Regions from separate parts of the Acetivibrio saccincola genome, predicted to be linked through region 1. Evidence: a T-box and tRNA genes for the amino acid it is inferred to sense, from the RefSeq annotation. Region 1 holds a T-box; the other regions hold tRNA genes.
The links. The T-box of region 1 lies ahead of tyrS (tyrosine--tRNA ligase). A T-box ahead of a tRNA ligase gene usually reads a tRNA of that ligase, here a tRNA-Tyr.

Region 1 (3,278 bases):
ATACTTTTTTTCCTTTTTTAATTATAAGCTCATTATCTTTAAAATCATCTGCTTTAACTGTAAAATCAAATTCTTTAATTCTTTCATTTTCTACATATATCCCGCCCTGCTGTATAAGGCGCCTTCCCTCTCCTTTTGAAGGAACAAGCTTGGTTTTTACAAGTAAATCAATTATGTTTATTCCATTCTTTATCTCATCAGGTGTAATTTCAGTTGTAGGCATATCAGCAGCACTTACACCTTTTCCAAAAAGGGCTTCGGCTGCATTTTGAGCTTTTAATGCTTCTTCTTCCCCGTGAATTAGCTTTGTAACCTCGTATGCCAGCACTTTCTTTGCCTCATTTATTTCCTGCCCCTCTAATTTAGAGTATTTTTCTATTTCTTCCATAGGCAAAAATGTTAGAAGCTTCATGCATTTAATGACGTCTTTGTCGTCTATGTTTCTCCAGTACTGGTAAAAATCATATGGAGGAGTTTTGTCAGGATCCAGCCAAACGGCACCCTTTTCAGTTTTGCCCATTTTAACCCCTTCACTGTTTGTAAGAAGGGTAAATGTCATGCCATATGCTTCTTTTCCTTCAACCCTTCTTATAAGGTCAATTCCCCCTAATATATTTGACCACTGGTCATCCCCGCCTAATTGCATAACGCAGTTATATTCCTGGAAAAGCTTTAAAAAATCATAGCTTTGCATAAGCATATAGTTAAACTCAATAAATGAAAGCCCTCTTTCCAGCCTTGTTTTAAAACACTCTGCGGTAAGCATTCTGTTAACTGAAAAATGCACACCGATTTCCCTTAAAAAATCAACATATTTTAATTCCAAAATCCAGTCTGCATTGTCAAGCATCAGTGCTTTGCCGTCAGAAAAATCAATGAATCTTGAAAGCTGCTTTTTAAAGTTTTCAGCATTTTTTTGTATCTCTTCCCTGGTCATCATTCTTCTCATATCTGTTTTTCCCGTAGGGTCTCCTACCATGGTGGTTCCCCCGCCTATAATGGCAATGGGTCTGTGACCGGCTTTTTGCATATGGGACATTACAAGCATTTGAAGAAAGTGCCCTACATGCAGGCTGTCTGCAGTGGGGTCAAATCCGATATAAAAAGTAATTTTTTCGTTTTCCAATATTTTTTTTATAGTTTCTTCGTGGGTAAGCTGGGCAATAAACCCTCTTTCCTTTAAAGTTTGAAATACACTCATAACAAATTCCTCCTAATTTATGCTTTAAATATTTAAGTTCATAATTATGTTTTAAACATTATGTTCATATATTTTTATATTTAAACCTACAATAAAAAAACTTTCACGTCCTGTTTTAAGGACGGGAAAGTTCCCGTGGTACCACCTTAATTCACATATCTATATAAACATACATTATAAACATACCTTTATATATAGATATGCCTCATTTTACATAGCCGGTATAACGGCCGGCAACCGTCGTACACCTACTGAATGGAGAATAATCCATGGTTTCAGTGTGAGACTCCGGAGTGTAATTCGTCCTTCCATGTTCATAAGCCCTCCCACCAAAACGGGCTATTCTCTGGGATGTAACCATAGAAAGCTACTTAAGTCTCCTTCAACGTCTTTTGCAGTTTTAAATTTTAACATGCTTAAGTTTTGCATGCTTTTTAGTATTTTAACACAAATTAAGAACATTTACAATAAAAAAATTGTTTTATGTTATCGTTCCCCCGCCTACAACTATATCGCCGCTGTAAAACACAACTGACTGTCCCGGGGTTACGGCCCGCTGGGGTTCTTTAAACACAACTTCTACTTTACCGTCCTCTAAAGGATAAATGGTTGCATCTGCTTCCTTTGCAGAATAGCGGATTTTTGCTTTAACATCCATGGGCTTTTCTAATTTATCAATCATTATATAGTTTATATCATCTGCAATAAGGGATTTAGATAAGGTTTCATAGCTTTTACCAAGTATTACATTGTTGTTTTCAGTGTCTATTCCCACCACATACATAGGTTTTCCCAAAGCTATCCCAAGACCTTTTCTCTGACCTACGGTGTAGTGGATTATCCCTTTGTGCTTTCCTAATATATTTCCTTTTGTGTCAACAAAGTATCCGGGCTTAATTTCTTCATTTGTATTTTCCCGTATAAATTTTGCATAATCATTGTCCTGTACAAAGCAAATTTCCTGACTGTCAGGCTTTGATGCCACATTAAGATCTATTTTTTTTGCAATTTCCCTTACTTCATCCTTTGTATAGCTTCCTATAGGCATTAATATTTTAGAAAGCTGCTCCTGAGTTAAATTATACAATACATATGTCTGGTCTTTTTTTTCAGTTGCTGATTTTTTAAGTAAATATCTTTTTAAATTTTCGTCGTATTCAATAATTGCATAATGCCCTGTAGCCACATAGTCTATCCCCATGGACACCGCCTTATTAAGCATGGCTTCGAATTTAACATACCTGTTGCAGGCAATACAGGGATTAGGTGTTCTTCCATTTAAATACTCATTTTTAAAATAATCAATCACCCTGTCATTAAAGACATCCTGAAAATTCATAACATAATAGGGGATTCCCAGTTTATACGCAACACTTCTGGCATCGTCCACAGCTGAAAGAGAACAGCACCCTCCTTCAACCACCCTTGTTTCTTCACCTGTTTCAGGCCATATTTTCATGGTAACCCCTATAACTTCATAACCTTTTTCTAAAAGCACAGCGGCGGCCACCGAACTATCGACACCACCGCTCATACCTATCATGACTTTCTTTTTCGGCATTTTTTATAATTCACCCTTCGTCAGTCTATGTCGTGATTTATATCTTCACATCTTTTGCAGCATGTAATATAATCTTCTTTCTCAGAAGATTCTTTTTGAGACATGCCGTTTTTGCTTCTGTAGTCCTGTATAGCAGCCCTTATAGCTTCTTCCGCCAAATTGGAACAATGCATTTTAGCAGGAGGAAGACCGTCTAAAGCCTCTGCTACTGCTTTATTGGTTATTTTCAGGGCTTCGTCTACAGTCTTGCCTATTATAAGCTCTGTGGAAATACTGCTGGTAGCAACAGCGGCTCCACAACCAAATGTTTTAAACTTAGCATCAACTATTACATCGTTTTCAATTTTAAGATACATTTTCATTATATCCCCGCATTTGGCATTTCCAACTTCCCCAATGCCATCTGCATTTTCTATTTCTCCTACATTTCTCGGATTCATGAAATGATCCATAACTTTCTCACTATACATATTGATTCCCTCTTTTCACTTTTTCATATAATGGGGACATTTCTCT
Region 2 (3,278 bases), 830 kb from region 1:
ATCGGGAATGGTGTAGTGGTTGACCCTAAAGTACTGTTAAATGAGATGAAGGATTTAAACAGCAAAGGGGTAAGTACTGATAAGCTTTTAATAAGTGACAGGGCTCATGTTATAATGCCTTATCACAGGCTGTTAGATGAATTGCAGGAAAAATTCAGGGGAAGCAACTGTATAGGAACAACTAAAAGAGGTATTGGTCCATGCTACTCTGATAAAACCGATAGATCAGGAATCAGGATGTGTGACCTTATTGATGAAGATGTATTTGTAGAAAAAGTAAAAGAGAATTTGGAAATTAAAAATTTAATTATTGAAAAAGTTTATCAAGGAGAAAAGCTCAATGAAGATGAGGTAATATCAGAGTATTTAGAGTATGGAAGGATTTTAAAAAAACATGTATGTGATGTAAACAGCCTGCTTTTTGATGCCATTACTGAGAAAAAGGATATACTGTTTGAAGGAGCCCAGGCTACATTTTTAGACTTGGATTTTGGAACTTATCCTTATGTTACATCTTCAAATCCCATTGCAGGAGGAGTTTGTACAGGTGCAGGAATCGGACCTGTTTATATTGATGAAATATATGGTGTGCTAAAAGCTTATACATCAAGGGTAGGAGCCGGACCATTTCCTACCGAACAGGATAATGAAATTGGTGATACAATAAGGGAACTTGGCGGCGAGTATGGTACAACAACAAGAAGACCAAGGCGTTGCGGATGGTTAGATACCGTTATGATAAGATATGCTGCCAGGGTAAACGGACTTACAGGGCTGGCAATTAACCATGTGGATACCATTGGTAAATTAAACAATATAAAACTTTGTGTGGCTTACGAAAAAGACGGTCGTACAATAAATAGTTTTCCGGCAAGCTTAAAAGAACTTGAAAAATGTACTCCTGTATATGAAGAGTTTGAAGGATGGCCGGATAGCGATATTTCAAATGCAAAAACTTTTGAAGACCTTCCTGCAAACGCAAAAAAGTACCTTAAAAGGATTGAAGAGATTGTAGGAGTAAAAATCAAGCTTATTGGCGTAGGAAAGGAAAGAGAGCAAACTATAGCGGTGTAAGACGTGTTTATATTAAAAATAAATGAAAGGGATGCTGTTTTTTAAAACAGCATCTTTTTTTGCTACCTGGGTGGATGTGGATTTTGCAGAATATTGTAAGAAAGTAGATAACCGGGCAGTTAAAAAGAATTGCACAATTCCGTACTGGCTTAATGTTAAAGCGGAAAAAGCAGGGATAAACTTTTCTAAGGTACTGCAGGAAGCATTACTGGAAGTTTTGGGAGCTTCAGAATAATATAAGAACCATAAATTTATGCTTTTCATATTAATATAATAGACTAAAAAATAGAGCCTTACAGCTCTTTTTAGGGAGTGGTACAAAAAAATAAAAAAAATTTAAAAAAAACTGTTGACAAAATGATATGTTTTATTGTACAATACGTAATTGTGTGACACAAAAATTATGTGAGCCATTAGCTCAGTCGGTAGAGCACTTGACTTTTAATCAAGGTGTCGAAGGTTCGATTCCTTCATGGCTCACCACAAAACTTTAAAACTCTTAATATTTTTTAGTTTATTGCTTGACTTTTTCGACAGATGCAGTTACAATATAGTTTGTCAGCAAAAACATTAAAATTATCAATGGCCCATTGGTCAAGCGGTTAAGACACCGCCCTTTCACGGCGGTAACAGGGGTTCGAGTCCCCTATGGGTCACCATGATAACCTGTATTAAGCGGCTGATTCGTCAGAAGTTGTTTATCGCTGACGAATCAGTTGGGCAGGTGCAAATGAGATACGGCCCGGTAGTTCAGTCGGTTAGAATGCCAGCCTGTCACGCTGGAGGTCGAGGGTTCGAGTCCCTTCCGGGTCGCCATTGAAAATTTAATAAGCTGGTGTAGCTCAGTTGGTAGAGCAGCTGACTTGTAATCAGCAGGTCGGGGGTTCAAATCCGTCCACCAGCTCCACATGGAGGGGTTCCCGAGGGGTCAAAGGGGGCAGACTGTAAATCTGTTGGCTCAGCCTTCGATGGTTCGAATCCGTCCCCCTCCACCAGAAATGGTCTTGTCAATTGTTTTTTGGTTGACAAGACTTTTGCCTTTTTATGATTTAAAACTTTTTACAATTAAAGTACCACGGGCTGTGCCCGTGGTTTCAAAATGTCTGTTTACTACTACCTTCCGTTTCTTACTGTTATTTTATCCTTTTTATCTTCAGAAAAGTTTTTAGTTTCTTTTATAATATACAATGGTCTGCCTTTAGCTTCATCATATATCCTTCCTATATACTCCCCGATTATTCCAAGAATTATAAGGGTAATGCCGTTAAAAAACAGGCTTACAGCTAAGGTAGAAGCCCATCCGGCTTGTACAAAGCTCTTTGAAAAAAGTTTGGTATAAAGAACAACCAGAAGGTATATAAAGCTGAAAAATGACAGGAAAAAGCCCATATATGACGCCAGTTTCAAAGGTTTATATGAAAATGAGGTTATAGCGTCAAAAGCGAATTTAAGCATCTTTTTTAAAGGATACTTGGTTTCACCGGCAAAGCGCTTATCCCTGTTAAATTCAACCCCTATTTGTTTAAATCCAAGCCAGCTTATTATTCCTCTTATATATCTGTTGCGCTCATTAACCAGTTTAAGAGCTTCTGCAACTTTCCTGTCGATTAACCTAAAGTCCCCGGTATCAACGGGGATATCTACATCTGTCATTTTTCTTAAAAAGCGGTAGAAAACTTTTGCCGTAAACTTTTTAAAGAAGGTTTCCCCTTCCCTTGCAAGTCTTTTTCCATATACAACATCATAGCCCTCTTTCCACTTTTCCAGCATTTTTGGAATTAATTCAGGAGGGTCTTGTAAATCAGCATCTATGACAACAATAGCCTGTCCTTCGGCATAGTCCATACCTGCAGTTATGGCAATTTGATGACCAAAGTTTCTTGCAAAGTTAATTAGTTTGATTTTAGGATCATTATTGCATATTTCATGAGCCATTTCTTCAGTTTTGTCCCTGCTGCCGTCGTTAACAAATATAATTTCATAGGATTCATTTGTAGAGTCCATAACTTTTTTTAGTCTTTTATATGTTTCCAAAATAACTTCTTCCTCATTATAAAGAGGCACTACTACTGAACAAACTATCTTATCAGACATATTTTTTCCCTCCAAAGATTATTTTAAAAATTCCAAAACCATCCTATTAATTTTAAATAAGAAGTATTTACATGCATACCTGAAACAACTGGATAGAATAGTATAAAAAC
Region 3 (3,278 bases), 110 kb from region 1:
ATTACGACTAATAATCTATTACAACTAATATATCTAAATAACAATTAATATAGACTGTTAATATATGATATAACTTATGCAATATATGCTTTATAATACATGACTTATATAATAAGAGATTTATATTATGATATGACTTTATAAAACTTAAAGAATTTAATAAAACTTATTAATAAATATGCTAAAATATAACTGTTAAAATATCTGCTAAAGGAAAGTTTTGGAGGATTTGGACTTGAATAATAAGCTAAATGAATTTAAGACATACATAAAAAATAAAAAGGTTGCTGTATTAGGGATTGGAGTTAGTAACATACCGTTAATTAAATACTTATACAGTCTGGGTGTAGATGTAACAGCTTTTGATAAATGCTGTAAAGATGATTTATGCTGTGTCATAGACCAGTTTAAGGGTCTGGACATAAAATATAGTTTAGGGGACGGCTATTTAAAAAATTTAAAAGGATTTGATGTTATTTTCAGAACTCCGGGCATGAGATATGATTTACCGGAAATTCTTTCTGCTAAAGAGGAAGGGGCAGAGATTACTTCTGAAATGGAAGTTTTCTTTGATGTATGTCCGGCCCGGATATTTGCTGTTACAGGAAGTGACGGTAAGACTACCACATCTACACTTATATACAAAATTCTTAAAAAACAAGGGTACAACTGCTGGCTGGGGGGCAATATAGGAACGCCCCTTTTAAGCAAAATTGATGAAATAAAAGAGACAGATATGGTGGTTTTAGAACTTAGCAGTTTTCAGCTTCACACAATGACAAAAAGCCCTGATGTGGCAGTAGTTACAAATCTTTCTCCGAATCATCTGGATTTTCATAAATCCATGGATGAATATGTGGATGCTAAGAAAAATATTTTTAATTTTCAGTGTGAAGAAGACAAACTGATTTTAAACTATGACAACGATATAACCAGGGAGTTTAAAAAAGAGGCAAAGGGGAAGGTTTTATATTTTAGCAGGCAACAAGAGCCTGATAAAGGTGCCGGTTTAAAAAACAGCTGTATTTTTTATAAAGACGGGGACAGGGAAATAGAAGTTGTTAATACAAAATCTATTTCAATACCTGGTGTACATAATATTGAAAACTATATGGCGGCAATTTGTGCTGTAATAGATTATGTGGATGTAAAGACAATACAAAAAGTTGCAAAGGAATTTAAGGGTGTAGAACACAGACTAGAGTTTGTTGGAGAAAAAAACGGCATATTGTTTTACAATGACTCCATAGCAAGCAGTCCCTCAAGAACCATTGCAGGCCTTTTGTCTTTTGACCGGAAAGTTATTTTAATTGCAGGGGGCTATGACAAAAATATACCTTATGATGAAATGGGACCACATATTGCAAAGAGAGTCAAATCTATGTTTTTAATCGGACAGACGGCAGATAAAATACATAACTCATTAAAGGATGAAATAAACCGCACAGGAAGAGGAAAAGATATATTTGTATGCAAGTGTGAAACATTAGAAGAGGCTGTAAAAAAAGCATATGATAGTGCTTTCTGCGGTGATATAATTCTAATGTCACCGGCAAGTGCAAGTTTTGATATGTTTAAAAATTTTGATGAAAGAGGAAAAAAGTTCAAGGGAATTGTTAAAGATATTTTAAATACTTAACTTATTAGTTAACGGAAATTTAAATTTTACTTAAAAAAGCCTAAACAGTAAAAAAGACAGATAATACAGGCTGGTTTAAATTACAGGAAAATTAAAATAAAAAGAGTTGAAGTATCAACTCTTTTTGGTGGAGGAGGACGGATTTGAACCATCGAAGGCTTTGCCAACAGATTTACAGTCTGCCCCCTTTGACCACTCGGGAACTCCTCCACAAATATTAAATTTGGTGCCCAGAGGCGGAATCGAACCACCGACACGAGGATTTTCAGTCCACTGCTCTACCGACTGAGCTATCTGGGCAAACAAAATAAATTTATTGGTGGGCCTTCAGGGACTCGAACCCCGGACCTACCGGTTATGAGCCGGTTGCTCTAACCAACTGAGCTAAAAGCCCTTGTTTTAGCACAACAATGAATAGTATAATAAAAAAAGACTTTTTAGTCAAGAGTTTTTTGTAATAAGTTTTAAAAAAGCAATTAAAGATGCAATAAATGTGTACAAAACAAAGTTTTAAAGAGGTGATATTTAAGTGGACTACACAAATATATTAAAAGATATAAGTACTTATCCTGGTATTTCGGGAAGAGAAGAGAGTTTTTCAAAATATATAAAAGGAATATTTGATAAGTACTGTGATGAAACTATAATTGACAGCTTTTATAATGTTATCGGGATAAAAAAAGGGTCTTCTGAAAAAAGCAAAAAAATCATGATTGCAGCCCATTTAGATGAAATAGGTATGGTGGTAACCGGCATTGAGAAAAAGGGATTTTTAAGGTTTTCAAATATAGGGGGAATTGACCCTAAAATTCTTTTAGCCCAGGAAGTTGTAGTGCATGGAAAGAAAGATATAATCGGCGTTATTGGTGCAAAGCCTCCCCATCTGCTAAAGGATACAGATGCCAAAAAGGCGGTTAAAATACAGGATCTTTCCATAGATACCGGACTTTCAGAAGAGGAAGTTAAAGAGTATATATCAATCGGGGATTTTGTAACATTTAAAGCAGAGCCTTTTTTGCTAAAAAACAAAAAAATAAGTTCCAAATCCCTTGATAACCGTGGGGGAGTGGCGGTTTTAATTGATATTATGGAAAAGCTTAAAAAAATTCAACATGAATGCGATGTGTATTTTGTTGCCACATCCCAGGAAGAAGTAGGGCTTAGGGGAGCTACTGTGGCAGCATATAATATAAGACCTGATGTTGCAGTTGTTATTGATGCATGCCATGGTGCTATTCCGGAAATGGCAAAGGACTTGGTTTTTAAACTTGGAAAGGGACCTGCCATTGCCGTAGGACCTAATTTACATGGAGATCTTACAAAAAAGTTAATTGACATTGCAAAAGAAGAAAACATTCCTTATCAAATTGAGCCATCCCCAGGAAATACAGGTACTGATGCGTGGGCTATACAGGTTTCAAGATCCGGCATTCCAACGGTTTTAGTGTCTGTACCCCTTAAATATATGCACACAACTGTGGAAACTCTCCATTTAAATGATATAAAGTATTCAGGAAAACTTGTTTTAAAATTTATTTTATCCATTGAAGGTGAGATAGGGGGGATATTATGTTGTTAAAAGAATTAACGGAACTTTATGGAGTATCTGGAAATGAGAAAGAAGTAAGGGAGTTTATTA

Region 2: it has a tRNA-Tyr gene. The T-box ahead of tyrS (tyrosine--tRNA ligase) is inferred to sense a tRNA for this amino acid. The anticodon was not compared.
Region 3: it has a tRNA-Tyr gene. The T-box ahead of tyrS (tyrosine--tRNA ligase) is inferred to sense a tRNA for this amino acid. The anticodon was not compared.

Annotation. Positions count from the first base shown of each region.
Region 1 covers NZ_CP025197.1:1,812,881-1,816,158, forward strand. The annotation lists gene tyrS (tyrosine--tRNA ligase) at 1-1,201, opposite strand, end outside; T-box leader at 1,316-1,596, opposite strand; gene mnmA (tRNA 2-thiouridine(34) synthase MnmA) at 1,683-2,762, opposite strand; gene nifU (Fe-S cluster assembly scaffold protein NifU) at 2,783-3,232, opposite strand; gene nifS (cysteine desulfurase NifS) at 3,225-3,278, opposite strand, start outside.
Region 2 covers NZ_CP025197.1:2,644,937-2,648,214, reverse strand. The annotation lists gene HVS_RS11915 (adenylosuccinate synthase) at 1-1,074, shown strand, start outside; gene HVS_RS11910 (hypothetical protein) at 1,106-1,309, shown strand; tRNA gene HVS_RS11905 (tRNA-Lys) at 1,482-1,557, shown strand; tRNA gene HVS_RS11900 (tRNA-Glu) at 1,659-1,733, shown strand; tRNA gene HVS_RS11895 (tRNA-Asp) at 1,814-1,890, shown strand; tRNA gene HVS_RS11890 (tRNA-Thr) at 1,906-1,981, shown strand; tRNA gene HVS_RS11885 (tRNA-Tyr) at 1,985-2,069, shown strand; gene HVS_RS11880 (glycosyltransferase family 2 protein) at 2,188-3,168, opposite strand; gene HVS_RS11875 (glycosyltransferase family 39 protein) at 3,192-3,278, opposite strand, start outside.
Region 3 covers NZ_CP025197.1:1,700,728-1,704,005, forward strand. The annotation lists gene murD (UDP-N-acetylmuramoyl-L-alanine--D-glutamate ligase) at 236-1,639, shown strand; tRNA gene HVS_RS07550 (tRNA-Tyr) at 1,765-1,849, opposite strand; tRNA gene HVS_RS07555 (tRNA-Phe) at 1,864-1,939, opposite strand; tRNA gene HVS_RS07560 (tRNA-Ile) at 1,957-2,033, opposite strand; gene HVS_RS07565 (M42 family metallopeptidase) at 2,169-3,218, shown strand; gene HVS_RS07570 (M42 family metallopeptidase) at 3,209-3,278, shown strand, end outside.